Regions from separate parts of the Streptomyces sp. NPDC059224 genome, predicted to be linked through region 1. Evidence: riboswitches for the same ligand, from Rfam matches in the RefSeq annotation. Region 1 holds a riboswitch; the other holds the start of a gene.
What was found. Region 1 has a riboswitch for glycine ahead of gcvT (glycine cleavage system aminomethyltransferase GcvT). Riboswitches for the same ligand answer to the same signal wherever they lie in the genome.
Positions count from the first base shown of each region.

Region 1 (7,145 bases):
CCGGCGGCGACGTGTCGTACACGTCGAGTCCGATCGCGAGATACGGCGCGCCGAGCGCCGGCTGCACCCAGGCGCGCCGCAGCGAGCGGACCGCGGGCGTGCGGTGGGCGTTCTGCGACAGCAGCGCGTAGAACTGCGGGATCTCGATGGTCGGTTCGGCCAGACGCAGCGGCCCCGCGGGCTGGCGCTCCAGCCCGGTCGCGATCCGGCGCAGGTCCAGCCAGGGGATGCCGACCCCGCCGCCCGGGGCGTGCGGGTTGAGCCACAGCCCGAAGTGGTCGGGATAGAGGGTGCGGGCCACGTCGAGGCCGTCGACCACCTCGTACGAACGGTTCCAGCCGCTCGCCGACAGTTCCTGGGCCGAGGTCACGCAGGGCGCGTAGCCGTGGCCCTCGACGTCCATGTTCCCGTACTGGGCGTCGGGGGAGCCGCCCTGACCGTGCCACAGGAGCATCCAGATCTGACCCGAGGACGGCGTGGCGAGGGCGCGGAGGAGTGCCTCGTAGGCGTCGTAGCGCCCGGGGGTTACCTGGCGCAGCATGTGCTCGACCTGTCCGGCCGCCGCGGTGCCGCTGGCGCTCACGTGTTACCGCCCCTTCATTTGTCGCCCCGCATTCGGGGACAGCTTAAGCGCCCGGGGGGAGGGGGCCGATGGTCCGTGCACGAGTGGGGGTTGCGTTGTGGCCGGGCGGGCCCGCGGGGGCCGCACCGCACATCGGCACGGCCCCCGCGCCCCTGGCGGGGCGCCTTCAGTGGCCGTACTGGTAGAAGGGCCGGACGTTCTCCCGCATCCAGTGGCCCACCGGGTCGTCGGCAACGTCGAGCAGGACCAGGTTCACCGGCCACCGCACCGGGACCCGGCCCAGCGCCTTGCCCAGCGCCTCCAGCGGCACCGCCCTGATGTCCCCCTCCCACTGCGAGAGTTCGACGCCCACGAACATCACGGGGTCGGCCGTCTCGACCGCGGCCAGGCAGCGGCGGGCCGTGGCGACCACGCCGGTCCCCGCGAACTCGGCGGAGGCCGCGGCCAGGAAGTCCATCGGGTCGTCCTGCCAGTCCGGTTCGAAGAGCCGGACCCGGCCGCCCGAGGCGGGGCCGTCCAGTTCGCTGCGGCCGCAGCGGCACAGCTCGGCGACCGCCTCCGGCGGCAGCGGGACTCCCACCACGCCCCCCGGGTTCACGGCGATGCCGACCTGCGGGGGCAGACCGCGGGCGAACTCGACGGCCGGGGCGATCGTGTACGACAGGTGGGCGCCGACCACCTGGCGGAACTGCTCCTCGGAGCTGAAGACCGGGACGTACACCCGGCCCTCGATCTCGGTGGTGGGCAGGTCCAGCGGGCCGCTGTGCGGACCGCCGCCCTCCGGCAGCGGGATCCACAGGAAACTGCGGCCGAGCACCTCGATGAGCCGGCCCGCGGCCGAGGGGACGCCGAGGGAGGCCGACAGGACCTCCTCCAGTTCGTTGCCGGGCCAACCGCCGTGCGGGTGGGGGTGTGCCTGTGCCGGGAAGTCCGCGGGAATGTCCGCCGGGAAGTCCATCTGCCTACCGCCTGCTGGAAACCGCTGCTGCTGAGTCTGAAAAGGCTAGCGGGTGGCTGTGACAATGCCTCACCCCGTGAGCCGATCCGCCGCCCGGGGGGCCTCACCCGGTGGGCTGCTCCGCCCTCCGGAAGGCGATCCGGCACAGCACGTCCGCCGCGTCCCGGTCGAGCAGGACCGCCGAGCCGACCCCCTGCGGCAGCCCGCCCTTCTCCACCGCGCGCACCAGGCGGGACGCGGCGTGGCGGTGGCGCAGGAAGGCGTACCGGGAGACGCCCCGGCCGCGCTCGCGCTGGCCGTCCAGCGCCGTGCCGGGCGTGACGTCCAGGAGCAGCAGGTGCAGGGTGCCGCCGCGGCGGCGGGCCGCGCGGGCCAGCCAGTCGCGCACCCAGGCCTGGGTCCCGCAGTCGTGCACCACGACGCCCTCGCCGGTGCGCAGCGCGCGGCGCAGTCCCGCGTAGTGGGCGAGGCGGACCAGCGGGCGGTAGAGGGCGTACGGCAGGAAGCGGGCCAGCCGGGCGTCCCAGCGGTCCCGGGTGTCCTGGGAGTCGATCCGGATGCCCTGGACGGTGCGGTGCATCAGGGTGGACTTGCCGCTGCCGGGCAGTCCGGTGACCACGACCAGGTCACGAGGGCCGAAGAGCAGACCGGGCGGGCTGCCGCCCGCACGGTCGCGCAGATCACGGACGACCGGTGCCGGCTCCGCGCACCGCTCGCGCGCGGGGGCCGCCGGCTGCCCGGACAGGGCGATGCCCGTCGTCGTCGCGTATGCCGTGGTCCTTGTCACCGTGACCGTCCTCCCTGGGGGTTCAGGAAAGGTTCTCCCCACATATTGTAAAGAGAAGGTAATCCCCGGCGTCTCGCGGTTCGGTCCGCTTCCGGCCACAGGCCTGTCACAAAGCTCCGCCCGGCATGCAATGATGTGCCCGCCAACTGCATACCGGCCGTTTGAATCCGCGCGGGAGAGTCCCCGGCAGTCTTCACCGGGGCGCCGAAGGAGCAAGTCCCTCCCTTGAATCTCTCAGGCCCCGTTACCGCGCGGGCGAGGCACATCTGAAAAGCGGGCCGCCGTCTCGGCGGTCCCACCCAAGGTGCAAGTCGTGACCACTGTGGTGGTCGAGGCGAACCTCTCAGGTTCCGATGACAGATGGGGAGGACAGACCTCGCCTGTCATGCCCTGGGATCTTTGGGAGACGACCGACCGATGAGCAGTTCCGATTCCGCTGGACTCCGCCGTACCGCGCTCGATGCCCTGCATCGCTCGCTCGGCGCCACCATGACCGACTTCGCCGGCTGGGACATGCCCCTGCGCTACGGATCCGAACGCGACGAGCATGTCGCCGTGCGGACCAGGGCCGGGCTCTTCGACCTCTCCCACATGGGCGAGATCGCCGTGACCGGCCCCCAGGCGGCCGCCCTGCTGAACCACGCCCTGGTCGGCAACATCGCCTCCGTCGGCGTCGGGCGCGCCCGCTACACCATGATCTGCCGGGCCGACGGCGGCATCCTCGACGACCTGATCGTCTACCGGCTGGCCGAGACCGAGTACCTGGTCGTGGCCAACGCCTCCAACGCCCAGGTGGTCCTCGACGCGCTGACCGAGCGTGCCGACGGGTTCGACGCCGAGGTGCGCGACGACCGGGACGCGTACGCCCTGATCGCCGTCCAGGGGCCGGAGTCGCCCGGGATCCTGAAGTCGCTGACCGACGCCGACCTGGACGGCCTGAAGTACTACGCCGGGCTGCCCGGCACGGTCGCCGGGGTCCCGGCGCTGATCGCCCGCACCGGCTACACCGGCGAGGACGGCTTCGAGCTGTTCGTGAAGCCGGAGCACGCGGTGCAGGTGTGGCAGGCGCTCACCGACGCGGGTGAGGGCGTCGGCCTGGTGCCCTGCGGGCTGTCCTGCCGGGACACCCTGCGCCTGGAGGCGGGCATGCCGCTCTACGGGCATGAGCTGACCACCTCGCTGACCCCCTTCGACGCCGGGCTCGGCCGGGTGGTGAAGTTCGAGAAGGACGGCGACTTCGTGGGGCGCGAGGCGCTCCAGGAGGCCGCCGACCGGGCCGCGGCCGAGCCGCCGCGGGTGCTGGTCGGCCTGGTCGCCGAGGGCCGTCGGGTGCCGCGCGCCGGGTTCTCGGTGGTCGCGGGCGGCGAGGTGATCGGCGAGGTCACCTCCGGTGCCCCCTCCCCCACCCTGGGCAGGCCGATCGCCATGGCGTACGTCGACGCGGCGCACTCGGCGCCGGGCACCACGGGTGTCGGTGTGGACATCCGGGGCAGCCACGAACCGTACGAGGTCGTGGCCCTGCCCTTCTACAAGCGCCAGAAGTAGACCCCGAGGCAGACCCAGAGGAGACACTGGGCGCGGCGGCGCGTGACCCTGCGCACATTTCCGCTGCTCACGTGTCTTTCCAGCAGTCCTCTTTCACCAGCACTCCCCCGCGTACAGGAGAATTCAGGCCATGAGCAACCCCCAGCAGCTGCGTTACAGCAAGGAGCACGAGTGGCTGTCGGCCGCCGCGGACAGCGTGGCGACGGTCGGCATCACGGAGCACGCGGCCAACGCGCTCGGTGACGTCGTCTTCGTCCAGCTCCCGGCCGTCGGCGACACCGTGACCGCGGGCGAGTCCTGCGGCGAGCTGGAGTCGACCAAGTCGGTCTCCGACCTCTACTCGCCGGTCACCGGTGAGATCACCGAGATCAACGAGGACGTCGTGGACGACCCGTCCCTGGTGAACTCGGCCCCCTTCGAGGGCGGCTGGCTGTTCAAGGTGCGCATCGCGGACGAGCCTGCCGATCTGCTCTCCGCCGACGAGTACACCGCCTTCACCGCCGGCTGAGGACCGCACAGACACCGGCTGAGGAGTCGTAGAAAAAGATGTCCGTTCTGAACACGCCCCTGCACGAGCTCGACCCGGAGGTCGCGGCCGCGGTCGACGCCGAGCTGGTGCGCCAGCAGTCCACCCTGGAGATGATCGCCTCGGAGAACTTCGCTCCGGTCGCGGTCATGGAGGCGCAGGGCTCGGTACTGACCAACAAGTACGCCGAGGGCTACCCGGGCCGCCGCTACTACGGCGGCTGCGAGCACGTCGACGTCACCGAGCAGATCGCCATCGACCGGGTGAAGGAGCTGTTCGGCGCCGAGTACGCCAACGTGCAGCCGCACTCCGGTGCCTCCGCCAACCAGGCGGCCCTGTTCGCGCTGGCGCAGCCCGGCGACACCATCCTGGGTCTGGACCTCGCCCACGGCGGCCACCTGACCCACGGCATGCGCCTGAACTTCTCCGGCAAGCAGTTCGGCGTGGTGGCCTACCACGTGGACGACGCCGGTCTCGTGGACATGGCCGAGGTGGAGCGGCTCGCCAAGGAGCACCGGCCGAAGGTGATCATCGCCGGCTGGTCGGCGTACCCGCGCCAGCTGGACTTCGCCGAGTTCCGGCGGATCGCCGACGAGGTCGAGGCGTACCTGTGGGTCGACATGGCCCACTTCGCCGGCCTGGTCGCCGCCGGTCTGCACGAGAACCCGGTGCCCTACGCCGACGTGGTCACCTCCACCACCCACAAGACGCTGGGCGGTCCCCGCGGCGGCATCATCCTGGCCCGTCAGGCCTTCGCGAAGAAGCTGAACTCGTCCGTCTTCCCCGGCTTCCAGGGCGGTCCCCTGGAGCACGTGATCGCGGCGAAGGCCGTCTCCTTCAAGGTCGCCGCCTCGGAGGACTTCAAGGAGCGCCAGCGTCGTACGGTGGAGGGTGCGCGCATCCTCGCCGAGCGGCTCACCGCGCCCGACGCCCGCGAGGCCGGCGTGAACGTGCTGTCCGGCGGCACGGACGTGCACCTGATCCTCGTCGACCTGCGCGAGTCGCAGCTGGACGGGCAGCAGGCCGAGGACCGTCTCCACGAGGTCGGCATCACGGTCAACCGCAACGCCGTCCCGAACGACCCGCGTCCGCCGATGGTCACCTCGGGGCTGCGGATCGGCACCCCGGCGCTGGCCACCCGCGGCTTCACGGCCGAGGACTTCACCGAGGTCGCGGACGTGATCGCCGAGACGCTGAAGCCGTCCTACGACGCGGCGGCCCTGAGGGCCCGGGTCGAGGCCCTGACCGCGAAGCACCCGCTTTACCCCGGTCTGAACAAGTAGTTCCCTGGTGGGGGCACCCGATGGTGTGTGCCCCCGCCCTTTTCCAAGGAGTTCCCGTGGCCATCTCGGTCTTCGACCTGTTCTCGATCGGTATCGGCCCGTCGAGCTCTCACACCGTCGGTCCCATGCGCGCGGCCCGCATGTTCGCCCGCCGCCTGCGCAACGAGGGGCTGCTGGACTCCGTCACCTCGATACGCTCCGAGCTGTACGGGTCGCTCGGCGCGACCGGCCACGGCCACGGCACCCCGAAGGCGGTGCTGCTCGGCCTGGAGGGCGCCTCGCCGCGCACGGTCGACGTGGAGGGCGCGGACGACCGGATCGAGACGATCAAGGCCACGAAACGCCTGTCGCTGCTGGGCGAGCACGAGATCGCGTTCTCCTTCGACGCCGACCTGAAACTGCACCGCCGCAAGACGCTGCCCTACCACGCGAACGGCATGACCCTGTGGGCGTACGACGCCTCTGGGACGGAACTCCTCTCCAAGACGTACTACTCGGTCGGCGGCGGGTTCGTCGTCGACGAGGAGGCGGTCGGCGCGGACCGCATCAAGCTGGACGACACGGTCCTGAAGTACCCCTTCCGCACGGGCGACGAGCTGCTGCGCCTCACCAAGGAGACGGGTCTGTCGATCTCCGCCCTGATGCTGGAGAACGAGCGGGCCTGGCGCACCGAGGAGGAGATCCGCGAGGGGCTGCTGGACATCTGGCGGGTGATGCAGGCGTGCGTGGGGCGCGGGATGTCGCGGGAGGGGATCCTGCCGGGCGGTCTGCGGGTCCGTCGCCGTGCCGCCATCACCGCGCGGCAACTGCGCGCCGAGGGCGACCCGTTGGCCCACGCGATGGAGTGGATCACGCTCTACGCGATGGCCGTGAACGAGGAGAACGCGGCGGGCGGCCGGGTGGTCACCGCTCCCACCAACGGCGCGGCGGGCATCATCCCGGCGGTCCTGCACTACTACATCGACTTCGTCCCGGGCGCCGACGAGGACGGAGTGGTCCGCTTCCTCCTCGCGGCCGGCGCGATCGGCATGCTCTTCAAGGAGAACGCGTCCATCTCCGGCGCCGAGGTCGGCTGCCAGGGCGAGGTCGGCTCGGCCTGCTCGATGGCGGCGGGCGCGCTGGCCGAGGTGCTCGGCGGCTCCCCGGAACAGGTCGAGAACGCGGCCGAGATCGGCATGGAGCACAACCTCGGCCTCACCTGCGACCCGGTCGGCGGCCTGGTCCAGATCCCCTGCATCGAACGCAACGGCATGGCCGCGGTCAAGGCGGTCACCGCGGCCCGCATGGCCATGCGCGGCGACGGCTCCCACAAGGTGTCCCTGGACAAGGTCATCAAGACCATGAAGGACACCGGCGCCGACATGAGCGTCAAGTACAAGGAGACGGCGCGGGGCGGGCTGGCTGTGAACATCATCGAGTGCTAGGGGAACAGACCCTGAACAGCGCGTTCGTGTCTTTCAGTG
Region 1 is NZ_JBHZAN010000085.1:353-7,497, forward strand. It holds gene ACFXI4_RS44360 (enhanced serine sensitivity protein SseB C-terminal domain-containing protein) at 1-583, opposite strand, end outside; gene ACFXI4_RS44365 (enhanced serine sensitivity protein SseB) at 750-1,541, opposite strand; gene ACFXI4_RS44370 (AAA family ATPase) at 1,645-2,328, opposite strand; glycine riboswitch at 2,491-2,588, shown strand; gene gcvT (glycine cleavage system aminomethyltransferase GcvT) at 2,746-3,873, shown strand; gene gcvH (glycine cleavage system protein GcvH) at 4,004-4,381, shown strand; gene glyA (serine hydroxymethyltransferase) at 4,420-5,682, shown strand; gene ACFXI4_RS44390 (L-serine ammonia-lyase) at 5,739-7,106, shown strand.

Region 2 (13,555 bases), on a different contig from region 1:
TCTTCACCCTGATCGCCTTCCTGGTCACCTGGATCTTCGACGCCGACGTGGACGCGCAGGGCGGCGCCTACGCCACCGGTGTGCTGGTGCTGATCAGCTCCGCGGCGATCGCGGTGACCATCGCCGCCCGCAAGGCCCGGCAGCGCAACTGGACCGTCGCCTTCGCGGTCATCTCGGCGGTGTTCCTGTACACGACGGTCGTGAACGTCATCGAGCGCCCGGACGGTGTGAAGATCGGTGCCTGCTTCATCGTCGGCATCATCCTGGTCTCGCTGCTGTCCCGGCTGGCCCGCGCCTTCGAGCTGCGCGTGACGAGTGTGACGCTCGACGACATGGCGGAACGGTTCATCAGGGACATGGCCAGCCGCAAGATGCGGTTCATCGCCAATGAGCCGGACGTCCGCGACAAGGCCGAGTACCGCGACAAGGTCGAGCAGATCCGGGCCGACAACGACATGCCCGAGCAGGAGGACTTCGTCTTCGTCGAGGTCACGGTCACCGACCCCTCCGAGTTCGAGGCGGGCCTGACCGTGCGGGGCGAGGTCCTGCACAACCGCTACCGGGTCCTGACCCTGGAGTCGGCCTCCATCCCCAACGCCCTGGCGGCGCTGCTGCTGCACGTCCGTGACGAGACCGGCTGCATCCCGCACATCTACTTCGAGTGGACCGAGGGCGGTCCGTTCGCCAACTTCCTGCGCTTCTTCCTGTTCGGTCAGGGCGAGGTCGCCCCGGTCACCCGGGAGGTGCTGCGCGAGGCGGAGCCGGACCGCGCCCGGCGGCCACGCGTCCACACGGGCTGAGCCGGGCCGGTACGGGCGGCGGTCGTAAGGATCCCGTCAATAACCGCCGGGTAGGCATAAGAACCCCGTCAGCCACCGGCTCCGGCAGCCCGGCGGCCCCTACCGTCGGCCCCATGGAGGACACAAGACGCAAGGGCCGGGCGGCCGGTGACCGCACCTGGCCCGGCAGCGCACGCCTGGCCGCCGGCTGTGCCCTCGGCTTCGGCGGCCTGACGCTCCTGGTGGACTGGGACGCCGGCACCCTGACCCCGGCCCGCGCACTGCTGTGGGCCGCGATGGCCGCCGCCGTCCTCGCCATGCTGCTGCCGGCCCGGGTCACGGCGGGTCCCGGCTGGATGGCCGCACGCGGGCCGGTGCGCCGGCGTACCGTCCGTACCGACTCCCTGGTCTACGTCGCCCAGTACGGCGACGTCTCCGCCCACCTGGTGCTGCGCGACACCGCCGGCAACCGGCTGGAGCTCGACCCGAACGTCCTGCACGCCAATCCGCTGCTCTGGCACGAACTGGACACCGGCGTGCGCCGTTCCCTGGACCGCGGCACCCTGCGCCGGGGCACCGAGGTGCTCGCACGGCTCGGCCACGAGATCGACGACACCACCACGCTCGCGGTCCTCAAGGCGTCCGGCCTGACCTGACCGCCGCAGGGGCCGCCGGGCCGGTCACTCCTCCGGCAGGGCGCGCAGCCTGCCGCTCCAGCGCTGGTCGTCGGCGCTGGTCGGGTCGGTCAGGCCGATGCCGAAGGCGTTCTCCAGCAGCGCGAGCGCACTGTGCGGCGGCGCCACCTCGCCCCGCACCAGCCCCAGCGGCCGCATGGTGTCGTCGAGCCGCGCCGGGTCGTGCCCGATCGGATCGATCGCGTGCAGGGTGTGGAAGTCCACGACGACGTCGCCGCCGACCGCGTACTTGAACCAGTGCATCGGCTTCTCGTTGTAGTGGAGCACGACGGCCTCGGTCCCCGCCGAGACGGCACCGACGACCCGTTCGTCGAGTCCGTGCAGACCGCCCAGTTCCCAGGCCCACGTCCAGGAGCCGTCGACACCGGTCGTGACGACCGGTTCGTCCCCGTCGTAGAGGTCGTCACCCAGCCCGTCCGCGAGATCGGCGGCGCCGCCGCCGCGCAGCGCGAGGGTCTCCGGGTCCACCCCCATACGGGTCAGCAGTTCGGCGGGGGGCACGTCCCGCACGAAGGTCAGTGTGTAGATGGGGATGTCCCCGTGCCTGAACAGATCCAGGCCGCGGCTCGCTCCAGTGGTCGTCATACGGCGGATGCTCCCACACGCGGCCGGCCGGCCGCCGAGGACACCGGGTCCGCGGGCCCCGCCGGCCGGCCCTATCGTGACCCCATGCAGTCCTACACGATCGGCCAGGCGGCGCGGCTGCTCGGCGTCAGCCCGGACACCGCCCGTCGCTGGGCCGACGCCGGCCGGATGACCACCCACCGCGACGAGGGCGGCCGACGGCTCATCGACGGCAAGGACCTCGCCGCGTTCTCCGTCGAACTGGCCAGGGCGGGCGCGGTCGAGGAGGACGCCTCCACCACCTCGGTCCGCAACGCCTTCCCCGGCATCGTGACCGCGATCAAGCTCGGTGACGTCGCCGCCCAGGTCGAGATCCAGGCCGGCCCGCACCGCCTGGTCTCCCTGCTGACCCGCGAGGCCGTCGAGGAACTGGGCCTGGAGGTGGGCATGGAGGCCACCGCCCGGGTGAAGTCGACCAACGTCCACATCGACCGCGTCTGACACCGTCGTCGGCACATGAACGCCGCCCACAGGTCCGGCCGGCCGCTCAGCCGGGACGGGTCGCGCCCCGGGAAGTGCTCCACCCGCTGCGGTGCCGGGGCCTGGCGGAGGGCGGGGTCGCGCGGGCGCTCGGCGCCACGGATTTCGAGAACGTCCGGCGGACGCGCGCGGCGCGGTCGAGACGGCGGCAATCCGCCGCTACCGGCTCCCGCGGCACGCCGGCATCCCGCGCACCGAGGTGCACTTCATGGAGACCGCCGACGCCAGGCGAGAGCCCGTCCAACCCGGTCGCACCGGCGCCGGCCAACGCGCTGCGGGACGCGAGCGTGTGCGGTTCACGGAGCCGGCGCCGACGCGTGACCGGGGGGCGGGCACCGGACGCCGGACGCCGTACGAGCCGTCCACCCGGATCGCCGTGAGGCCGCTGATGCGGCGGGCCCCGCAGCGGTCCTGCGGCAGGAACGGTTGAGGGCCCGCCAGGTCCAGCGGGGTGCCGTCGATGCTGACGGCGAAGGGGACAGGGGCGTGCGGGAAGTCCGGGGCGGTCTCCGCCCAGGAGAGCAGGGCGAGGTGCCCGTCGGCGCCGGTGAGGTCGAGTTCGGCGAGCGTCATGGGCGGCCTCCTCGTGGAAGAGGTGCACGCCGCACACCTCCGTACAAACGCACATGCCAGGCTCAAGTCATATGTGTGCAGCTCATGCGATGCGACAGCAGACTTACAGCTGGCAAGTGCGGCAGTATCATCGAGTGGCGGCTGACAGACAGGTCGCACCAGGGCGCGACAGCTTGTTTCATCCGGATTCAGAGGAGTTCACTCGTGATGACCCGTTCCGCGCGCCGGACCCGGCAGACCCTCCGGGTGGCCGGTGCCTCGGTGGCGGCCCTGCTGGCCCTGAGCGCCTGCTCCTCCTCCGACGACGACTCGTCCGCCAAGGCGAGGTCGGACACCTCCGCGTCGGCCTCGCCGAAGCTGTCGGGTTCGATCACCGTGTTCGCGGCGGCCTCCCTCAAGGAGAGCTTCACGACGCTGAAGGCGGACTTCGAGAAGGCCCACCCGGGTACGAGGGTCGACTTCAGTTTCGGCGGCAGTGACACCCTGGCCGCGCAGATCACCAGCGGGGCGCCCGCCGACGTCTTCGCCGCGGCCAGCCCCAAGACGATGGCGATCGTCACGGACAAGAAGGACACCGCCACCACACCGGCCACCTTCGTCCGCAACCAGCTGGAGATCGCCACCCTGCCGGGCAACCCCGACAAGGTCGCCTCGCTCAAGGACCTCACCAAGTCCTCGCTGAAGGTGGTCCTCTGCGACCGGACGGTGCCGTGCGGCGCCGCCGCCCGGAAGGCGCTGGACGCCAGCAAGCTGAAGCTGACCCCGGTCTCCTACGAGGAGGACGTGAAGTCCGCCCTCAACAAGGTGGTCCTCAAGGAGGCCGACGCCGCGGTCGTCTACAAGACCGATGTGAAGGCCGCGGGCGACAAGGTGGAGGGCGTCGAGTTCCCCGAGTCCGCCGACGCCGTCAACGACTACCCGATCGCCCTGCTGAAGGACGCCCCCAACCCGACGGTGGCCAAGGCGTTCATCGCACTGGTGCAGTCCGCCGAGGGCCAGCAGGTCCTGAACCAGGCCGGGTTCCTCAAGCCGTGACGAAGGCCGACGAGCCGGGCGCCGGAGCCGTCGCCGTCACGGGCGGCCCACGGCGCCGGCGCATCCGGTCGGGTGTGCCGCTACCGCTCCTCCTCCCCGGAGCGGTAGCTCTGGTCTTCCTCCTGCTGCCCCTGCTCGCCCTGCTCCTGCGCGCCCCCTGGGGCAGCCTGCCCTCGCTGCTGACCAGCACGGAGGTGTGGCAGGCCCTCCAGCTCTCGCTGCTCAGCGCGACCGCGGCGACGGCCGTGAGCCTGGTGTTCGGGGTCCCGCTGGCCTGGCTGCTGGCCCGTACCGAGTTCCCGGGCCGGGGCCTGGTACGAGCACTGGTCACACTTCCCCTGGTCCTCCCCCCGGTCGTCGGCGGTGTGGCCCTGCTCCTGGCCCTGGGCCGCAACGGGGTCGTCGGCCAGTGGCTGGACTCCTGGTTCGGGATCACGCTGCCGTTCACGACGACCGCCGTCGTGATCGCCGAGTCCTTCGTGGCCATGCCCTTCCTGGTGATCAGCGTCGAGGGCACGCTGCGGGCCGCGGACCCGCGTTTCGAGGAGGCGGCGACGACCCTGGGCGCGTCCCGTTTCACGGCGTTCCGCAGGGTCACGCTCCCCCTCGTCGCCCCCGGCATCGCGGCCGGCTCGGTACTGGCCTGGGCCCGCGCGCTCGGCGAGTTCGGTGCGACGATCACGTTCGCCGGCAACTTCCCGGGCCGCACCCAGACCATGCCACTGGCGGTCTACCTGGCCCTCCAGAACGACCCCGACGCGGCGATCGCCCTCAGCCTGGTCCTGCTCGCGGTCTCGATCGCGGTACTGGCAGGCCTCCGCGACCGCTGGATGACCGCCTCATGACCACCCCCGACCCCACACCACCCGCCGCCGCCGAAGGCCGGGCAACCTCCGCGCACCCGCCGTCGCACCCGCACGGCCCTGCCGGCCTCGACGCCCGCCTCGTCGTCACCCGCCGCGCCTTCCATCTCGACATCACCCTCACCGCCGCCCCCGGCGAGGTCGTCGCCCTCCTCGGCCCCAACGGTGCCGGCAAGACCACCGCCCTGCGCGCCCTGGCCGGCCTCACCCCGCTCACCGCCGGCCATCTCCGCCTGGACGGGACGGAGTTGGACCGCACACCCCCCGAATCCCGTCCGGTGGGCGTCGTCTTCCAGGACTATCTCCTCTTCCCCCACCTCACGGCCCTCGACAACGTCGCCTTCGGTCCGCGCTGCCACGGCGCGAGCAAGGCCGAGGCCCGCGTCCGGGCGGCCGCCTGGCTGGACCGCATGGGCCTCGCGGACCACGCCGGCGCCAAACCCCGCCGGCTGTCCGGCGGGCAGGCCCAGCGTGTCGCGCTGGCCCGGGCGCTGGCCACCCACCCCCGCCTGCTGCTCCTGGACGAACCCCTCGCCGCCCTGGACGCCCGCACACGCCTGGACGTCCGTTCCCAACTCCGCCGCCATCTCGCGGAGTTCGAGGCCGTGGCGGTTCTGGTCACCCACGACCCGCTGGACGCCATGGTGCTGGCCGACCGTCTGATCGTCATCGAGCACGGCTCGATCGTCCAGCAGGGCACCCCCGCGGACATCGCCCGCCACCCGCGCACCGACTACATCGCGCACCTGGTCGGCCTCAACCTCTACCGCGGCCGGGCCGAGGCCGCGGCCGGGGGCCATCTGGTCAGGCTGGAGACCGGCTCCGCCATCGCCACCACGGAGCACCTCACCGGCGACGTGTTCGTCGCGTTCCCGCCGAGCGCGGTCACCCTGTTCCGGGACCGCCCCAAGGGGGCCAGCGCCCGCAACGTCTGGCGCTGCGAGGTCGCCGGCCTGGAGATCCACGGGGACCGGATCCGAGCCGACCTGACCGGCGGCCTCGCCCTCGTCGCCGACCTCACCGCGGTCGCCGCCGCCGAACTGGACCTGCACCCGGGCACTCCGGTGTGGGCGACGGTGAAAGCGACACAGACCCACGCGTACCCGGCGTAGCGCCCCATGCGAGAGGCCCCGCCGGAGCGGGGCCTCTGTCACATCCGTACTACCGCACCACCGCGGACACCGCGGATCAGTCCTCGTACGCGTCCAGCGGCGGGCAGGAGCACACCAGGTTGCGGTCGCCGAACGCCTGGTCGATCCGGCGTACCGGCGGCCAGTACTTGTCGGCGGCGGACACCCCGGCCGGGAAGACGGCCTCGGCCCGCGTGTAGGCGTGCTCCCACTCCCCGCCGAGGGCGGCGGCCGTGTGCGGGGCACCCCGCAGCGGGTTGTCCTCGGCGGGCCACTCCCCCGCCCCGACCTTGTCGATCTCCGCCCGAATCGCGATCATCGCGGCGCAGAACCGGTCCAGCTCGCCCAGGTCCTCGGACTCGGTCGGCTCGATCATCAGCGTGCCGGCCACCGGGAAGGACATCGTCGGCGCGTGGAACCCGTAGTCGATGAGCCGCTTGGCGACGTCGTCGACGCTCACCCCGGTCGCCTTGGTCAGCGGCCGCAGGTCGATGATGCACTCGTGCGCCACCAGCCCGCCGGGGCCGGTGTAGAGCACGGGGAAGTGCGGCTCCAGCCGCTTGGCGACATAGTTGGCGCTGAGTACGGCCACCTGGGTGGCGCGCTTGAGCCCCTCGCCGCCCATCAGCCGGACGTACGCCCACGAGATCGGCAGGATTCCGGCGGAGCCCCACGGCGCGGCCGAGATCGGCCCGACACCGGTCGCCGGGCCCGCGGCCGGCTGGAGCGGGTGGTTCGGCAGGTACGGCGCCAGGTGGGCCCGTACGGCCACCGGGCCGACGCCGGGGCCGCCGCCGCCGTGCGGGATGCAGAAGGTCTTGTGCAGGTTGAGGTGCGAGACGTCGCCGCCGAAGTGGCCGGGCTTGGCGACCCCGACCAGGGCGTTGAGGTTGGCACCGTCGACGTACACCTGGCCGCCGGCCTCGTGCACCTGACCGCAGATGTCCGCGACGTGCTCCTCGAACACGCCGTGCGTGGACGGGTACGTGATCATCAGCACGGCGAGCTGGTCACGGTGGAGCTCGATCTTCGCCCGCAGGTCCTCGACGTCGACCTCGCCGTCCTCGGCGGTCTTCACGACGACGACCTTCATGCCGGCCATGACGGCGCTGGCGGCGTTGGTGCCGTGCGCCGAGGAGGGGATCAGGCACACGGTGCGCTGCTCGTCGCCGTTGGCGCGGTGGTAGGCCCGTACGGCGAGCAGTCCGGCCAGCTCGCCCTGCGACCCGGCGTTGGGCTGCAGCGACACCTTGTCGTAGCCGGTGACCTCGGCGAGCCGCTCCTCCAGCTCACGGATGAGCGTCAGATAGCCCTGTGCCTGCTCGGCGGGCGCGAAGGGGTGCAGCTGGCCGAACTCGGGCCAGGTGACCGGCTCCATCTCGGTGGTCGCGTTGAGCTTCATGGTGCAGGAGCCCAGCGGGATCATGCCCCGGTCCAGCGCGTAGTCCCGGTCGGCGAGGCGGCGCAGGTAGCGCAGCATCGCGGTCTCGGAGCGGTGCTCGTGGAAGACCGGGTGGCCCAGGTAGCCGTCCTCGCGCAGCAGCGCCTCGGGCAGCGTGTCCGCGGCGGCCTCGTCCAGCGCCTCGACGTCGCCTCCGACCCCGAAAGCCGCCCACACGGCACCCAGCTGGGCCCGCGTGGTGGTCTCGTCGCAGGCCATGGAGACGTGGTCGGCGTCCACCAGCCGCAGGTTCACGCCGCCCTGGCGGGCGGCCGCGACGACCTCGGCGGCCTTGCCGGGCACGCGTGCGGTGAGGGTGTCGAAGTAGGCACCGTGCACGATCTCGACCCCGCCGGCCCTGAGGCCCGCGGCGAGGATCGTGGCATAGCGGTGGGTCCGCTGCGCGATGGCCCGCAGCCCCTCGGGCCCGTGGTAGACGGCGTACATGCCGGCCATCACGGCGAGCAGCACCTGTGCGGTGCAGATGTTGCTGGTGGCCTTCTCACGGCGGATGTGCTGTTCACGCGTCTGCAGCGCGAGCCGGTAGGCCCGGTGCCCGTCGGCGTCCACGGAGACACCCACGAGCCGGCCGGGCAGGCTGCGCGCGAACTTCTCGCGTACCGCCATGTAGCCGGCGTGCGGCCCGCCGAAGCCCATCGGCACACCGAAGCGCTGGGTCGTTCCGACGGCGATGTCGGCGCCCAGCTCGCCCGGCGAGGTCAGCAGGGTCAGCGCGAGCAGGTCGGCGGCGACGGTGACCAGCGCGCCCAGCCCGTGCGCCTGCTCGATGAGCGGCCTGATGTCGCGTACGGCACCGGAGGCGCCGGGGTACTGGACGAGCACGCCGTTGATCTCGCGTGCGGCGAGGTCGGCCGGGATTCCGTCGCTGAGGTCGGCGACGACGATCTCGACCCCGGTCGGTTCGGCCCGGGTCTCGATCACGGCGATGGTCTGCGGCAGGGCGTCCGCGTCGATGACGAAGACACCCTTCTTGTTCTTGCCCATGCGCAGCGACAGGGCCACGGCCTCGGCGGCGGCGGTGCCCTCGTCGAGCAGCGAGGCACCGGAGGTGGGCAGTCCGGTGAGGTCGGCGACCACGGTCTGGAAGTTCAGCAGCGCCTCCAGCCGGCCCTGGGAGATCTCCGGCTGGTACGGCGTGTAGGCCGTGTACCAGGCCGGGTTCTCCATCACGTTGCGCAGGATGACGGGCGGCGTGAAGGTGCCGTAGTAGCCCAGTCCGATCATGGAGTCGAGCACCTGGTTGCGGTCGGCCAGCGACCGCAGCTCGGCCAGCACCTCGGCCTCGGTGCGCGCGCCCGGCAGTTCCAGGGTGTCGGCGTTCTTGATGACGTCCGGCACGGCGGCGGCGGTCAGCTCGTCGAGTGAGCCGTAACCGACCTGGGCGAGCATCTTGGCCCGGGCCTCGTGATCGGGTCCGATATGGCGCTGCTCGAAGGGGATTCCCTGCTCGAGCTCGGAAAGCGGAACGCGCTGGGCGGTCATTGCGGAGGCCTCCTGGTCTGACGCGACCTTCGAGGGGTACCCCGGCACGGGCACCCCGACGGCCTCCCCCTCTGTCATCTCAACCTGAGAGCTTCGCCGGACGCCCAGGGGATCCGGCTTTCACCGTCGGTGAGAGCGGACGCCGTCGACGCCCGCCCTGCTTTCCAGAGTGACCTCGTCCGTGCGGTACGTGAGCCTGAGAGATTCCGGGGAGGATTTGCTCCTTCGGCGCCTCCGGTCTGTCCGGAGGACTCTCCCGCGCGGGGTCAGCAGCCGCTTGCCAGCCTACCAGCGAGGGCAACGCACGGGTCTTCGAGTGGCCGCCTCCTTCAATGTGCTCTTTTGTAGTGCTTACGGATGAGTTGCGACCTAGTGGAGGGCCCGTGCAGACCGACATCGATCCGCGCAACCTGATCGGCCGCAAGGCGTTCGACCGCAACGGCACGAAGATCGGCACGATCGACGAGGTCTACCTCGACGACGCGACCGGGGTGCCGGAGTGGGCGGCCATACGCACCGGCCTGTTCTCGCGGGACGCCTTCGTGCCCCTGGAGCCGAGCGAACTGGTCGAGGGCACCCTCAAGGTCCCCTTCGACCGCGCCCTGATCAAGGACGCCCCGGACTTCGGGGTGGGCCGCCACCTCTCCCCCGAGCAGGAGCTCCAGCTCTACCACCACTACGGCCTGGACACGACGGCCGCCCCGCCCCCCGACGAGCCGGACCACCACTTCGGCAAGCTGGCGGGCACGGAGGACCCGGGCACCTGACCGGGCGGCGGGGCGCCGCCCGCAACGCCCCGCAATGGGCGCGGGGAACTGCGCGATCAGCCCCCCACCCGCCCGCACACACCGCCTGCCGCCACCCCGTCACCCGGTCGCCCCGACACCAGCGGCAACGGCTCCGCCGGTTCCAGCTCCGGGTCGTCGACACGAAACGTCCGCACCCGCCCCGGCTCCACCGCCCCCGGCGTCTCGAACCGCACCGTCACCCTCCCCAGCCCGCTCCCCTGCACCCATCCGTGCCCGTACTCGGCATGCCGCACGTCGTGCCCCGCCGGCCACCGCCGCTCGGCGGCCGGCTGCTGCTCGGCGACCGGCTCCGCCGCCTCCTCCTCCGCCGTCGCGGACTCCCCCGCCCCCTCCCCCGCCGCCGCCTGAGCGAACAGATCCTCCTGGGTGTAGTCGGCGAGCCCCGTCACCCCGACGCCCAGCAGCCGCACACCCCCCGTCGTGTCCACCGAGTCCAGCAGCCGCGCGGCCGCCTCCCGCACCACCGCCGGGTCGTCGGTCGGCCCCCGGAGCGTCTCCGACCGGGTGAGCGTCGAGAAGTCGTACCTGCGTACCTTCAGCACGATGGTCCGCCCCGACAGCCCGGCCCCGCGCAGTCTGCGCACGCACCGGTCGGCCAGCCGCCGTACCTCCATCCCCACCCGCATCCGGTCGTGGATGTCCACGTCGTAGGTGTCCTCGACGGACACCGACTTGGCCTCCCGCTCGGCGACCACGGGCCGTTCGTCCTGCGCCAGCGCCATCGCGTGCAACGCGTGCCCGTGGGCCTTGCCGAGCAGCCGAACCAGTTCGTCCTCGCCCGCCTCGGCGATCTCGTCGACCGTGGTGATCCCGGCCCGCCGCAGATGGTCCCCGGTCGCCGGCCCCACGCCCGGCAGGGTCCGCACCGGCATCGGCCCGAGCATCGCCCGCTCGGTGCCCGGTGCGATCAGCACCAGCCCGTCCGGTTTGGCCTGCTCGGAGGCGATCTTCGCGAGCATCTTCGAGGCGGCGAGCCCGACCGACCCGGAGACCCCTGTGGCGCTTCGGATGTCCGCGCGCAGCTTCTCCCCCACCAGGCGCGCCGACCCCGCGTCCCAGGCCACCTCACCCGCCTCCAGGTCCACGAACGCCTCGTCCAGGCTCAGCGGCTCCACCAGCGGCGACAGCTCGTGCAGCAGCGCCATCACCTGCTCGCTGATCGACCGGTACAGCCCGAAGCGCGGCACGAGGTAGGCGGCGTTCGGCGCCAGCCTGCGTGCCTGCGCCATCGGCATCGCGGAGTGCACCCCGAACACCCGGGCCTCGTACGAGGCGGTGGCCACCACGCCACGCGGTCCGAGGCCGCCCACGACCACGGCCTTCCCCCGCAGGCTCGGCTTGGATGCCTGCTCCACCGAGGCGTAGAAGGCATCCATGTCGAGATGCAGGATCGTGGGCGCGTTTCTCACATCTCCGATGCTGCACCACACCACTGACAACACCCCGGCACGGAACCGCGCCAGGGTGTCACAGAGGGCTCAGGAGGCCATGGGGGGAGCCTCAGCGCCTTGGCGCCTCAGACCGCCTTGTTGCGGCGCCGGGCCAGCTCGTCGGCGGGGTTGTGCCCGACGAGGGTCTCACCGGTGTCGACGCGCTCGCCGTGCAGCTGGGAGAGCGCGCTCTCCACGTCCCGCCAGACCACGCCGACCGCGATCCCGAAGACGCCCTGCCCGCCCTGGAGCAGCGCGTGGACCTCGTCGGGCGAGGTGCACTCGTAGACCGTGGCGCCGTCGCTCATGAGGGTCATCCGCTCCAGGTCGCGGAAACCGCGTTCCCTCAGGTGCTGGACGGTGGTGCGGATGTTCTGGAGGGACACTCCGGTGTCCAGGAACCGCTTGACGATCTTCAGGACGACGACGTCACGGAAGCTGTAGAGGCGCTGGGTGCCCGATCCGTAGGCGGGCCGCACGCTGGGCTCGACCAGGCCGGTGCGGGCCCAGTAGTCGAGCTGCCGGTAGGTGATGCCGGCCGCCGCGCAGGCGGTGGGCCCCCGATAGCCGATCTCCTCGGTCGTCATGGACGCCACCCCTTCGCCGCTCGGCACCGCCGCCGGCCGCTGCGCGGCGTGACCGCCGGCGCTGCCGTGCTGGGGGTCCCCCCAACCCGGACGGAGTCGAGAGCCCGGGGGCGGGTACGGACCGCTCTCCCCGAGACCGCGTCCCGGGGCACCCCCAGCCATACCGTCGCCGCTGCTTCTCACGCCGACCTCCGTCCTTGACCTGCCTTCTCGACGGTAGGCAGTCACCAGGGGCGCGTCAACGATCGCCACACTCGGCACGCCGAGTGATAATCACCCTAGGAGTGGTTTCCCGTGCCCCACCGCGGGGAAAGGCTAGCCGAATGCTCTGGCGGGAAGGCGTAGGACGCTCTCAGTGGCCGCCGGCAATCGCCAGTGAGTTCCGCCCCTGACGAGCCGTGAACCGGCCCGTCGCGGCCTTCCGGTGAGCGGCTGAAGCGCCGGCCGGCTCCCGTCCCTCACTGACTGCTGGTGCCGAAGTCCTCGGGCGAGATCTGGTCGAGGAACTCGCGGAACTTCTCCACCTCGTCCTCCTGCTCGTCAGGGATCGCGATGCCAGCGTCGTCCAGCACCGTGTCGCTCCCGTAGATCGGCGTTCCGGTGCGCAGCGCCAGCGCTATGGCGTCGGACGGACGAGCGCTCACCTCGACACCGCTGGCGAACACCAGCTCCGCGTAGAAGACCCCCTCACGCAGGTCCGTGATGCGCACTTCGGTGAGCTCCTGGCCGACGGCCTCCAGCACGTCCTTGAACAGGTCGTGGGTCAGCGGTCGTGCAGGAGCCATGCCCTGCTGGGCGAACGCGATCGCCGTCGCCTCCCCCGGACCGATCCAGATAGGGAGGTAACGGTCGCCTCCCACTTCGCGCAGGAGCACGATCGGTTGGTTGGAGGGCATTTCCACCCGGACACCTACGACATCGAGCTCGTTCACACAGCAACCCTAGGCCGTGCCCGGGACGTTTGGGTAGTCGGGCCCGGAACGCGCGCCCGATCCGGCCTCCGCCCGGGTCCTGTCACGATGGTCACGGCAGCCGCACCCCGAGGGCGCTCTGCACCAGTGCGGCGTGCAGCTTCACCGTGAGCGCCGCCAGCTCCTTCGTACGGGCCTCTGCGTGGGCCCGGGTCTGCGGGTTGCGGTGCCGCCTGAGCGGGGCCACCACCTGGTCCACCAGGCCCGCCTCACGGTCCGCGGCGGCCTTCATCACCCGCAGATGACGCGGTTCGATCCCGAACCTGCCCAGCTCCGTCACGAGCGCGGCCACGGTGACCGCCTCGGAGTCGTACACGCCGTCCTCCAGGGGAGTGAGCAGCCCGTACGACTCCCACTCCGCCAGGCGGTTCTCGTCGATCTCGGCGGCCGCGAGCAGCTCGTCCCGCCCGATCCGCGCCACCGTGGGCACCTCGGGCACCACCGGGACCGCCTCGCCGTCCCGCTGCCGCCCCAGCACGGGCAGCTGTACGGCCTCACCGCGCTCCATGGCGTCCAGGTACTCGCGGATGACCTTCAGCGGCAGGTAGTGGTCCCGCTGCATCCTCAGGACGTGTCCGAGACGCTCCACGTCCCCGCCACTGAACTTGCGGTACCCGGACGGAGTCCGGCGGGGC
Region 2 is NZ_JBHZAN010000075.1:5,690-19,244, forward strand. It holds gene ACFXI4_RS43650 (APC family permease) at 1-800, shown strand, start outside; gene ACFXI4_RS43655 (hypothetical protein) at 914-1,435, shown strand; gene ACFXI4_RS43660 (DUF6461 domain-containing protein) at 1,460-2,059, opposite strand; gene ACFXI4_RS43665 (molybdopterin-binding protein) at 2,144-2,539, shown strand; partial or broken gene ACFXI4_RS43670 (hypothetical protein) at 2,930-3,130, opposite strand; gene modA (molybdate ABC transporter substrate-binding protein) at 3,359-4,186, shown strand; gene modB (molybdate ABC transporter permease subunit) at 4,183-5,031, shown strand; gene ACFXI4_RS43685 (ABC transporter ATP-binding protein) at 5,028-6,161, shown strand; gene gcvP (aminomethyl-transferring glycine dehydrogenase) at 6,238-9,123, opposite strand; glycine riboswitch at 9,298-9,392, opposite strand; gene ACFXI4_RS43695 (PRC-barrel domain-containing protein) at 9,507-9,890, shown strand; partial or broken gene ACFXI4_RS43700 (DNA polymerase IV) at 9,800-11,341, opposite strand; gene ACFXI4_RS43705 (MerR family transcriptional regulator) at 11,449-12,132, opposite strand; gene ACFXI4_RS43710 (bifunctional nuclease family protein) at 12,408-12,881, opposite strand; gene ACFXI4_RS43715 (MerR family transcriptional regulator) at 12,973-13,555, opposite strand, start outside.
Region 2: another riboswitch for glycine. It lies ahead of gcvP (aminomethyl-transferring glycine dehydrogenase); the one in region 1 lies ahead of gcvT (glycine cleavage system aminomethyltransferase GcvT).